DNA from 2 places in the Novosphingobium sp. BL-A-41-Hi4B-X5A genome. Region 2 is predicted to be linked to the other one. Evidence: riboswitches for the same ligand, from Rfam matches in the RefSeq annotation. Region 2 holds a riboswitch; the other holds the start of a gene.
The links. Region 2 has a riboswitch for cobalamin ahead of ACZ1JY_RS19100 (hypothetical protein). Riboswitches for the same ligand answer to the same signal wherever they lie in the genome.
Positions count from the first base shown of each region.

Region 1: it holds a riboswitch for cobalamin, as region 2 does, so the genes downstream of both, ACZ1JY_RS05845 (TonB-dependent receptor plug domain-containing protein) here and ACZ1JY_RS19100 (hypothetical protein) in region 2, are expected to answer to the same signal.

Region 1 covers NZ_CM145500.1:1,273,622-1,278,030, reverse strand. The annotation lists gene ACZ1JY_RS05850 (cell wall hydrolase) at 1-1,126, opposite strand, end outside; cobalamin riboswitch at 1,482-1,682, shown strand; gene ACZ1JY_RS05845 (TonB-dependent receptor plug domain-containing protein) at 1,752-3,683, shown strand; gene ACZ1JY_RS05840 (ABC transporter substrate-binding protein) at 3,749-4,409, shown strand, end outside.
Region 2 covers NZ_JBVFVT010000002.1:743,574-747,982, forward strand. The annotation lists gene ACZ1JY_RS19090 (cobyrinate a,c-diamide synthase) at 1-807, opposite strand, end outside; gene cobO (cob(I)yrinic acid a,c-diamide adenosyltransferase) at 804-1,403, opposite strand; gene ACZ1JY_RS19100 (hypothetical protein) at 1,400-1,972, opposite strand; cobalamin riboswitch at 2,166-2,365, opposite strand; cobalamin riboswitch at 2,424-2,615, shown strand; gene ACZ1JY_RS19105 (TonB-dependent receptor plug domain-containing protein) at 2,819-4,409, shown strand, end outside.

The sequences.
Region 1 (4,409 bases), on a different replicon from region 2:
GCAGCACCGAACCGCTGCCGGAAACCGGCGCGCTGGTCGCACCCGCCTTCACGCCTGGCAGCACCTGCGGCCGGACAAGGCTCTGCTGCGCCGCAGCCTGCGGGACCGCCGCCACCGGAGCAACCGTCGCCGCAGCAACTGGCGCCACGATCCGCCCTTCCTCGAACGCCTTCTCCAGCGCCAGCGGATCGGCAATGTCGACAGGCGAGGGCGTCCATGTGCGCGGATGCGGCGCGGCCAGCGGCTCGCCGCCGAAGTACCGCGCCGTAAACGCCGCCGGACGCCCTGCAGCGCCGGCCCAGCGATAGAAGCGGTGCGCCCCGATCGTGCCGATGAACGATAAGCTCGGCGCCCAGTAGGGATGCACCGCCGTCGTATGGTAATGCGTCGCCAGCCCGACCGGCGCATAGACGTATCCGGCCAGCGCATCGGCCGCCACGCGCCGCGCCCGGTCCCAGAACGCCTTCATCGGCTTCCTCGCCAGCGAGCCATCGCACGCGAACGAGAACTGGCAGCCCGGCCGCTCCGACCCCTGGTAGACCACGCCGCATACCGTGTTCGGCCAAGCCGGATGCGCCACACGGTTGAGCACCACCTGGGCGACCGCGCGTTGCCCGCCGTCAGGCTCGCTCGCCGCCTCATAATAGATTGCTGCGGTCAGGCATTGCAGCGCCCGCCAGCGGTCCTCGCTCGATCCCGCCGCCGAGACCGGACGCGCCGAGAGGATCTCGGCATCCGAATGGCTCTGGTCCCATTTCGCCTGCGCTTCTGTCGGCGCGATCAGTCCGCTGTCGCTGGTGTCGAGCCAGTAGAACGCCGAGCCCGGAAAGCTGTCACCCCCGCGCTCGAACGGTTGCAGGCCCGCCATCTGGGCGCGCGCGACAGCCGCTTGAACGCCGCCCGGTTCGCCCCACCCGGTCGGCCCGAGCAGCAGCCCCAGCACGCCGAACATAGCCACGCCGCCCAGCCGCTGCCGCATCAGCGAAGGCGCGCGCAAGGCCTTGCGGATCGAGCGCATGTCCCGGCGCCGGATCCGCGCCGCAAAATCGCGCGGGCCCTGCTCGCCATTAGCCGTCGCTGCCACGCCGGGCAGTTCGATCGGGCGATAGGCAAGCTCGAGAGGCATGGGGCTGGGCAGAATCCTGAAAATCCTCAATTGCGCTAACCTTTTGCGCGCCCTCGCGCACGGCCGCTTTTCCCGCTGTCCCGATGCGGCACAAGCTCCTGCGATCCGGTTAACTGGCAAGCTCACGGCCTGGCGCTCAAATCGGAAAACCTCACGCAAAGACGCGAAGGCGCAAAGGGGTCGTGCGCGGCCGCAGGCAATGCTCTTGGATAATCGCCGCAGGAGGTGATGGCTGTCCTATCAAACCTGCGCGGCATCTTCGCGTCTTTGCGGCTTTGCGTGAGAATGAATTGGGCAGCAAACCTGCCCCGAAGTACGTAGTTCCTCTTGCAGCGCAGCTAAGTTCCCGCTAGTTCCCCGCGCCGACGCCAACGGTGCCCGGTAACACGGGCTAAGAGGGAAGCCGGTTCAAATCCGGCGCTGCCCCCGCAACTGTAACCGGAGAGCGCGCTGTCCAGTGATGCCACTGGTGCCGGATTCGATCCCCGGCGCTGGGAAGGCGGGCAGCGGGCGATGACCCGGGAGCCAGGAAACCTGCCGATGGTAGTCGTTCCGCGGCCGGGCGGGGTGTACCGGGCGCACGCGACGAGGCGCGCCAGATTCATGGCCCAGCGCACCTCTCGCCATGGACGGCATCAACCGTTCGTGGCCGGAGTTGCGTCCTGTGAAGAAGTACTTGCTTTCCGTTTCCGCCCTGGCTTTTGCCGTGCCTGCTTTTGCCCAAGGCACCGATGATGTCGTCGTCGCAGACTACAAGGTTGATCCGGCATCGATCACCGTCATCGCCACCGGCAGCGAAACTGCCCTGAGCAAGACCGGCCAGCCTGTCACCGTCATCACCGCCGCCGAAATCCAGTCGATCCAAGGCCCCGACATCACCCGCGTTCTCGAACGCGTTCCCGGCCTGACCATCACCCGCAACGGCGGCCCCGGCAGCTTCACCGGCGTGCGCCTGCGCGGCTCGGACGCCGAACAGGTCCTCGTCCTCGTCGATGGCGTCCGCCTCGAAGACGTCTCGGCCCCCTCGGGCGGCTTCGATTTCGGCACGCTGACCCCCGGCGGCATCGAGCGCATCGACGTGCTGCGCGGTTCCAACTCGATCGTCTGGGGCTCTGCCGCGATTGGCGGCGTCATCGCCGTCCAGTCGCGCGATCTCAACGGCATCGAAGCCAGCGCCGAACTCGGCGCCAACGACAGCTACCTTGCCGATGCCGCTGCCGGTATCTCGTCAGACTTCGGCGCGCTTACCCTCAACGGCGGCTATAGCCGCAGCGATGGCGTCTCGGCCGCAGCGGTCGGCACAGAGCCCGACGGCTTCCGCCAGTGGCGCGTCGGGGGCCGGGGCCGCGTCAACCTCTCGCAGGACCTCGCGATCGTCGCCACCGCCCGCTACGCCGACACCCGCACCGATATCGACGGTTTCGGCCCGCCGACCTACCTCGTCTTCGGCGATACTCCCGAATACCAGACCACCCGCCAGGCCTCGGGCCGCGTCGGCCTGCGCTACAGCGGCAACATCCTGACGCTCAACACCGGCTTCGCGCTGTCCGATACGAAGCGCGACTATTTCGATCCGACCTTCGGCACCGACCCGTCCTACGGCTATAAGGGCCGCTCGGAGCGCGTCGACCTGACCGGCCGCCTCAACCTTCCGGCCAGCTTCACCCTCGATTTCGGCGGCGACAGCGAATGGACCCGCTTCTCCAGCACCTTCGATGCGCCAGCCAAGGCGAACCTGACCAGCGGCCACGCCCTGCTCGGCTGGAGCACCGACCGCGCCAGCCTCGCCGCCGGCGTTCGCGTCGACGACCACAGCCGCTTCGGCACGGCATGGACCTTCGGCGCCAACGGCTCGTTCAGCATCACTCCGGAACTGCGCCTGCGCGCCAGCTACGGCGAAGGCTTCAAGGCCCCCACGCTCTACCAGTTGCTTTCGAACTACGGCAACGCCGCGCTCAACCCCGAACGCAGCAAGAGCTACGACGCCGGCCTCGAATGGGGCGTGCCTTATGGCCAGCTCCACGCGGCCGTCACCGTGTTCCGCCGCGACAGCCGCAACCTGATCACCTTCGTCTCGTGCGCCAGCCTCAACGCCTGCGCCACGCGGCCCTTCGGCCTCTACGACAACGTCGGCCTAGCCCGCGCGCAGGGTGTCGAAGCCGAACTCGGCGCGCGTCCCACCGATATGCTGCACCTGCAGGCCGCCTATACCTATCTCGAAACCGAGAACCGCACGCGCGGCACCGCGAACTTCGGCAGGGATCTCGCCCGTCGTCCGGCTCATGCGCTGACCCTGTCGAGCGACTGGACATCACCGCTCGCCGGGCTCACCCTCGGTGCCGATCTGCGCCTCGTGGGAGACAGCTTTGACAACGCGTCGAACACCCGCCGCCTCGATGGCTACGCGCTGACCACCGTGCGCGCGAGCTTCCCCCTTACCGAGAAGGTAGAACTCTACGGCCGTGTCGAGAACGTGTTCGACGTGAACTACCAGACCGTCGCCGATTACGGCACCTGGGGACGCTCTGCCTACATCGGCATTCGCGCGCGGTACTGATGCAACGGCTTGCGCCACAAGCAAAAGCTCTTCGCCCCATCCTCGCCCGAGGATGGGGCCGGGGGGTGGTCTTGCTCGCAGCGTCCCTTACCGCCAGCTGCATCCCCCAAGGCAAGGCCACTCCCGGATCTCGCGCGACCGCGCACCCCACCATCGTCAGCCTCAATCCCTGCACCGACGCGATCCTCGCCGAAGTGGCAGACCCGGCGCAGATCCTCGCCATCTCGCACTACAGCAAGGACCCGCGCTCCGCCTCGATGGACGCGCGCCTGGCCAGCGCGCTGCCCGCAACGCGTGGCACGGTCGAGGAAGTCCTCGCCCTCAAGCCCGATCTCGTCCTCGGCAGCACGTTCATCGATCCCGCTACCGCCAGCGCCTACCAGCGCCTCGGCCTGCGGCTTGAAACCCTGGGCATGGCCAGCACCATCGAGGCCAGCCGTGACCAGATCCGCCATGTCGCCGCGCTGTCCGGACACCCGGATCGCGGCGAAGCGCTGATCGCCCGCATCGACGCCGCACTCGCCGCCGCTGCCCCGCCAGCCGGAGCGCGCCCGATCGAAACCGTCGTCTGGCAGTCGGGCGGCATGGTCCCCGGCGACGGCACCCTCATCGTCGACCTCCTGCGCCGCACCGGCTACACCAACTTCGCCGCCGCGCGCGGTCTTGGCCAAGCCGATCTCCTCCCGCTCGAGAAGATGCTCGCCGACCCGCCAGAACTGATCCTCG
Region 2 (4,409 bases):
CGAGAAGAACAGCACCTGCGCGCCCATCTCTTCAAGGCACGCGACATTGGCGGGATAGATGAAGGCAAAAGCCGCATCGCGGGCTATGACGATGCGCAAGCCCGCCAGCAGCGGTGGCACGCTCGCTGTCACCTCCGTGGCGAAGGCCACCGGTTTAGGCAGCCATAGAGCATCATCACCAAGGCAAGCTGCGGCTGCATCGATCCGGCAGTCGATATCGCCCACTTCTCCCTCCTGTACCAGACCAAGGTGCCGTTCGGGCAAGGCCACATCCGGGCTTGGGGGCATGGAACCGAGCCAGCGCATTCCCGGCGGTAGGCTTTCGCGCAGCATCGCGGCGTGGCGCTCGCTGCCAACGCGATTGGCCAGCGCTGCAACCACGCGGATGTCATCGCGATAAGTGGCAAGACCATGCGCCAGCGCTCCGAAGGTCTGTGCCATGGCGCTACCGTCGATGACCGCCAGCACCGGCAGGCCAAAGCGTACGGCCAGGTCCGCAGCGGAAGGATCGCCATCAAACAAGCCCATGACGCCTTCGACAAGGATCAGGTCTGCTTCGCGGGCAGCCTCATGCAGCAGACGGCGACATTGCGCCTCGCCCACCATGAAGAGATCCAGCTGGTAGACCGGTGCACCGCAGGCGCGTTCGAGGATCATCGGATCCAGGAAGTCAGGGCCGCATTTGAACACGCGGACCCGCCGCCCTGCCTGCACGTGGCGGCGGGCAAGAGCGGCCGTGACCGTCGTCTTGCCCTGCCCCGAAGCCGGCGCGCTGACCAGCAACGCTCGGCAAGATGCGGTCGTCACCGATCGATCCCTTCTTGGGCGCGCACGCCGTCACGGAAGGCATGCTTCACATCGCGGATCGCGCTCACGGTGTCGGCGGCGGCAATCAGCGCATCGTCTGCGGCACGACCGGTGATGACCACGTGCTGCATCGCCGGTCGCGCCTCGATCGCGGGCATGATCTCATCGAGCGCGAGATAGCGGTAGGTGATGAGGTAGGTCAATTCATCGAGCACGACGAGGCTGATGTCAGGTTCGGCCAGCGCAGCTTTGGCCTTTTCCCAGCCCGCCCTCGCAGCGGCAATGTCACGTGTCCGATCCTGCGTTTCCCAAGTGAAACCCTCGCCGCACTTCTCCCAGATCACATCGGGGTGCGAGGCGAAGAAGGCGCGTTCACCGACGTTGTCCGCACCCTTGATGAACTGGAACACCGCCGCTTTGCGACCGTAGCCGAGCGTCCGCGCCACCATGCCAAAGGCGCTGGAGGACTTGCCCTTGCCGTTGCCGGTGAGAACCAGCAGCAGGCCTTTGTCGCGCGTGGCGGCGGCGATCTTGGCATCGACCACCGCCTTGTGCTTGCGGGCGCGCTCGCGGTGCGCCTCTGGGGTTTCGCTCATTGCTCTGCTCGTGAGGCAAGCGAGGGGCGCGCGGCGACCAGCAAGGCATAGATGCCTGCTGCAGTTGCGGTCCACAGCAGAGTGGCCGCAAGGGTCGGTGGGAAATAGCGAGCGAGGCGGGGCATAAAGCCTGCGACGGTCGGATCGGTAAAACGGCCACCGAGGAAGTAGAATCCGCCACTGGAGAACAGCTCGGAAACCAGAGTGCCAACGCTGACCAGCGCCAGCAGCCCCAGCAGTGATGACGGTTCGGTGCCCCGCTTGTCCGCGCCCGCGCGCCCGGCCAGCCACATCGTGCCGTAGGCCGGAACGAGCATCCAGTAGGCAGGGGTGAAGCAGAAGCTGGACTGGCCGAACCAGCCGATCACTGTCACGTCGATAGCAAAGGCGAGCAGGAAGAGCCCTGCAAAAGCAGTCGCGCGGCGCAGGAAGAAACCGCCGACGAAGAAACTGGCAAGGCTGGTGTCAGGCAGGTGCATGACATTGCTGAGCGAATGGGTGCGGGTTACGAGCATGACGATCGCAAGCGCGCCAAACAGCGCGAGATCGGGACGCGAAATACGGACCATGATTGGCCTCCTGTGAACAGGTATGAATTGATTGTGCGCATGCGTGATGCGCAGGATCGGCAAGACGTGCGGACGCGCACGTCTGGCTGGATCTCAGGTGCTGGTCATCACGGATCTCCCTCCGACGAGAACGCACAATAGTGTCGTCCGCGAAGGGTGTGCCTTCGTCCGCCCGGTACACCCCGCCCGCGCAGAGAAACGACCGCAACAGGCCGGTTTCCTGACTTCCGGATCGTCGCGCCTTTCGCCGCCTTCTCGGGCCGAAACCCAATGGCATGATGGCGATGCGCTACCGGTTACAGTTGCGGGAGCAGTGCCGGATTGGGTGGCTTGCGACCACCGCCCGGACTTCCCGATTAAGCCCTTTCGGGCACCCGTTGCGAAAGACTGGATAAGCCAAGCAATTGATCTGCGCAAGTATTCGCACTTGCAGCAGCAAAAACATGTCGCTACCTGCACCGCCGCGACAGGTTCCCCGAGAGGGGATCAAAAGGGAACGGGGTGTAAAACTCCGGCTGCCCCTGCAACTGTAAGCGGCGAGCCGACCGGCCAATTACGCCATTGGGACCTCACCGTCCTGAGAAGGCGGCCGGACCGGCATTGACCCGCGAGCCAGGAGACCTGCCTGTTGCGGTCGTTCTTCGTTCGGGCAGGGTGCACCGGACGTTCGAGGTTGCCGGCTTGCAAAGGCGGCACACCCCTCGCGCAACGACAGCCATTGCCTGCCGGGAAGCCCCGTGCGGGAAGCGATGCCGTGTTGCGCCTTGCGGTGCATATGCCGGCGCGTGCTTCCTTCGCGTGTCTGAGCGGCAGGTCCATGCCGTTCGTACCGAAGGGAGCCGCACCATGCGTCCTGCCCATATTCCTGTTGTTTCGCTTGCCACGCTACTCGCCTCGCCCGCTTTAGCCGAGGACGCGCCTGATCCTTCAATCGTCGTTACTGCCTTGCGCAGCCCGGTCGAGCAGAGCGCAGTCTCTGCCACCGTAACCGTGCTTGACGAAACGGCGATCCGCGCCCAGCAGCCGATCGCGCTCACCGATCTAATGCTGCGCACGCCAGGCGTCAGCCTTTCGCGCAATGGTGGCTTTGGCACCGCCACATCGCTACGCATCCGCGGCGCCGATTCCTCGCAGACCGTGATGGTGATCGACGGTGTGCGCATTTCCGATCCGTCGGCCACCGGCGGCGGCTATTCGTTCTCCAACCTGCTGATCGACGACATCGAGCGCGTGGAAATCCTGCGCGGGCCGCAATCGATCCTGTGGGGAAGCGATGCCATCGGCGGCGTGGTCAGCGTACTGACGCGACGCGCGGAACAGCCGCTGGAAGGGAGCGTGGCGGTCGAAGCCGGCACCCACTCCACGGTCAACGCCCAGGCTGGCATTGGCGGGGCCGGATCATTGCTCGACTGGCGCGTGGCGGGCTCCGCCTTCACCACCGATGGCATCTCCGCACGCAGCAACGGCACGGAGGACGATGGCTACCGCCGCGTTTCCGCCAGCGGCACAGCCACGCTCAAGCTCACGCCAAACCTGTCGGTCGACTTGCGCGGCTATTTGGCCGATACGCGCAACGAATTCGATGGCAGCTCGGGGGACGCGCGTACCTATGGCCTGACCACCGAATGGACCGGTTATGCAGGTGTCAATCTGGCCCTGTTCGATGGGCGCCTCACCAACCGCATTGCCGTGCTGCAGACCGAAACGGACCGCGAGAACTACGATCCGGCGCGCTCGATCCGGTCCTTGAACTTCGATGCGCATGGCCGCGTGCGCCGTTTCGAATATCAAGGCAACTTGAAGCTTGCAGAAGGTCTCAGCGCCAAATTCGGGGCTGAACGCGAGGAGCAGCGCATGACCAGCGCCTCACCCGGCAACAATACCGCCGATTACGCCCTCGTCCCGCAAAGCGCCGATACGAACAGCGTCTACGGCGAGTTGCGCCTCACCCCGCTCATCGGCCTGACGCTGAACGGCGGTGTGCGCCACGACGACCAATCCCGCTTCGGCGGCAACACAGTTCTTACCGGAGGCGCAGTCTACACGCCTAACGCCGGGCAGACTGTGCTGCGCGCCAGCTATGATGAAGGCTTCAAGGCTCCTTCGCTCTACCAGCTGTTCAGCATTTACGGTTCTGCCGTGTTGCAACCGGAGCAGGCCAAGGGTTGGTCGGTCGGCGCCGAACAGTCACTCGGCGAAGTTTTCCACGCTTCGGCGACCTGGTTCGAGCGGGAAACCGAAAATCTGATCGACTTCGCCTTCTGTCCGACCACCGGCACCTTGCCCGCCGCGTGCTATATCCCCGGCACGACAACCACACGCTTCGGCTACTACGCCAACGTGCGCAAGGCCCACGCCAAGGGGCTGGAGCTGGCCGGCAGCGCGCAGCTTGGCGTGCTCTTTGCGACAGCAAACTACAGCTGGATCGAAGCGGAGG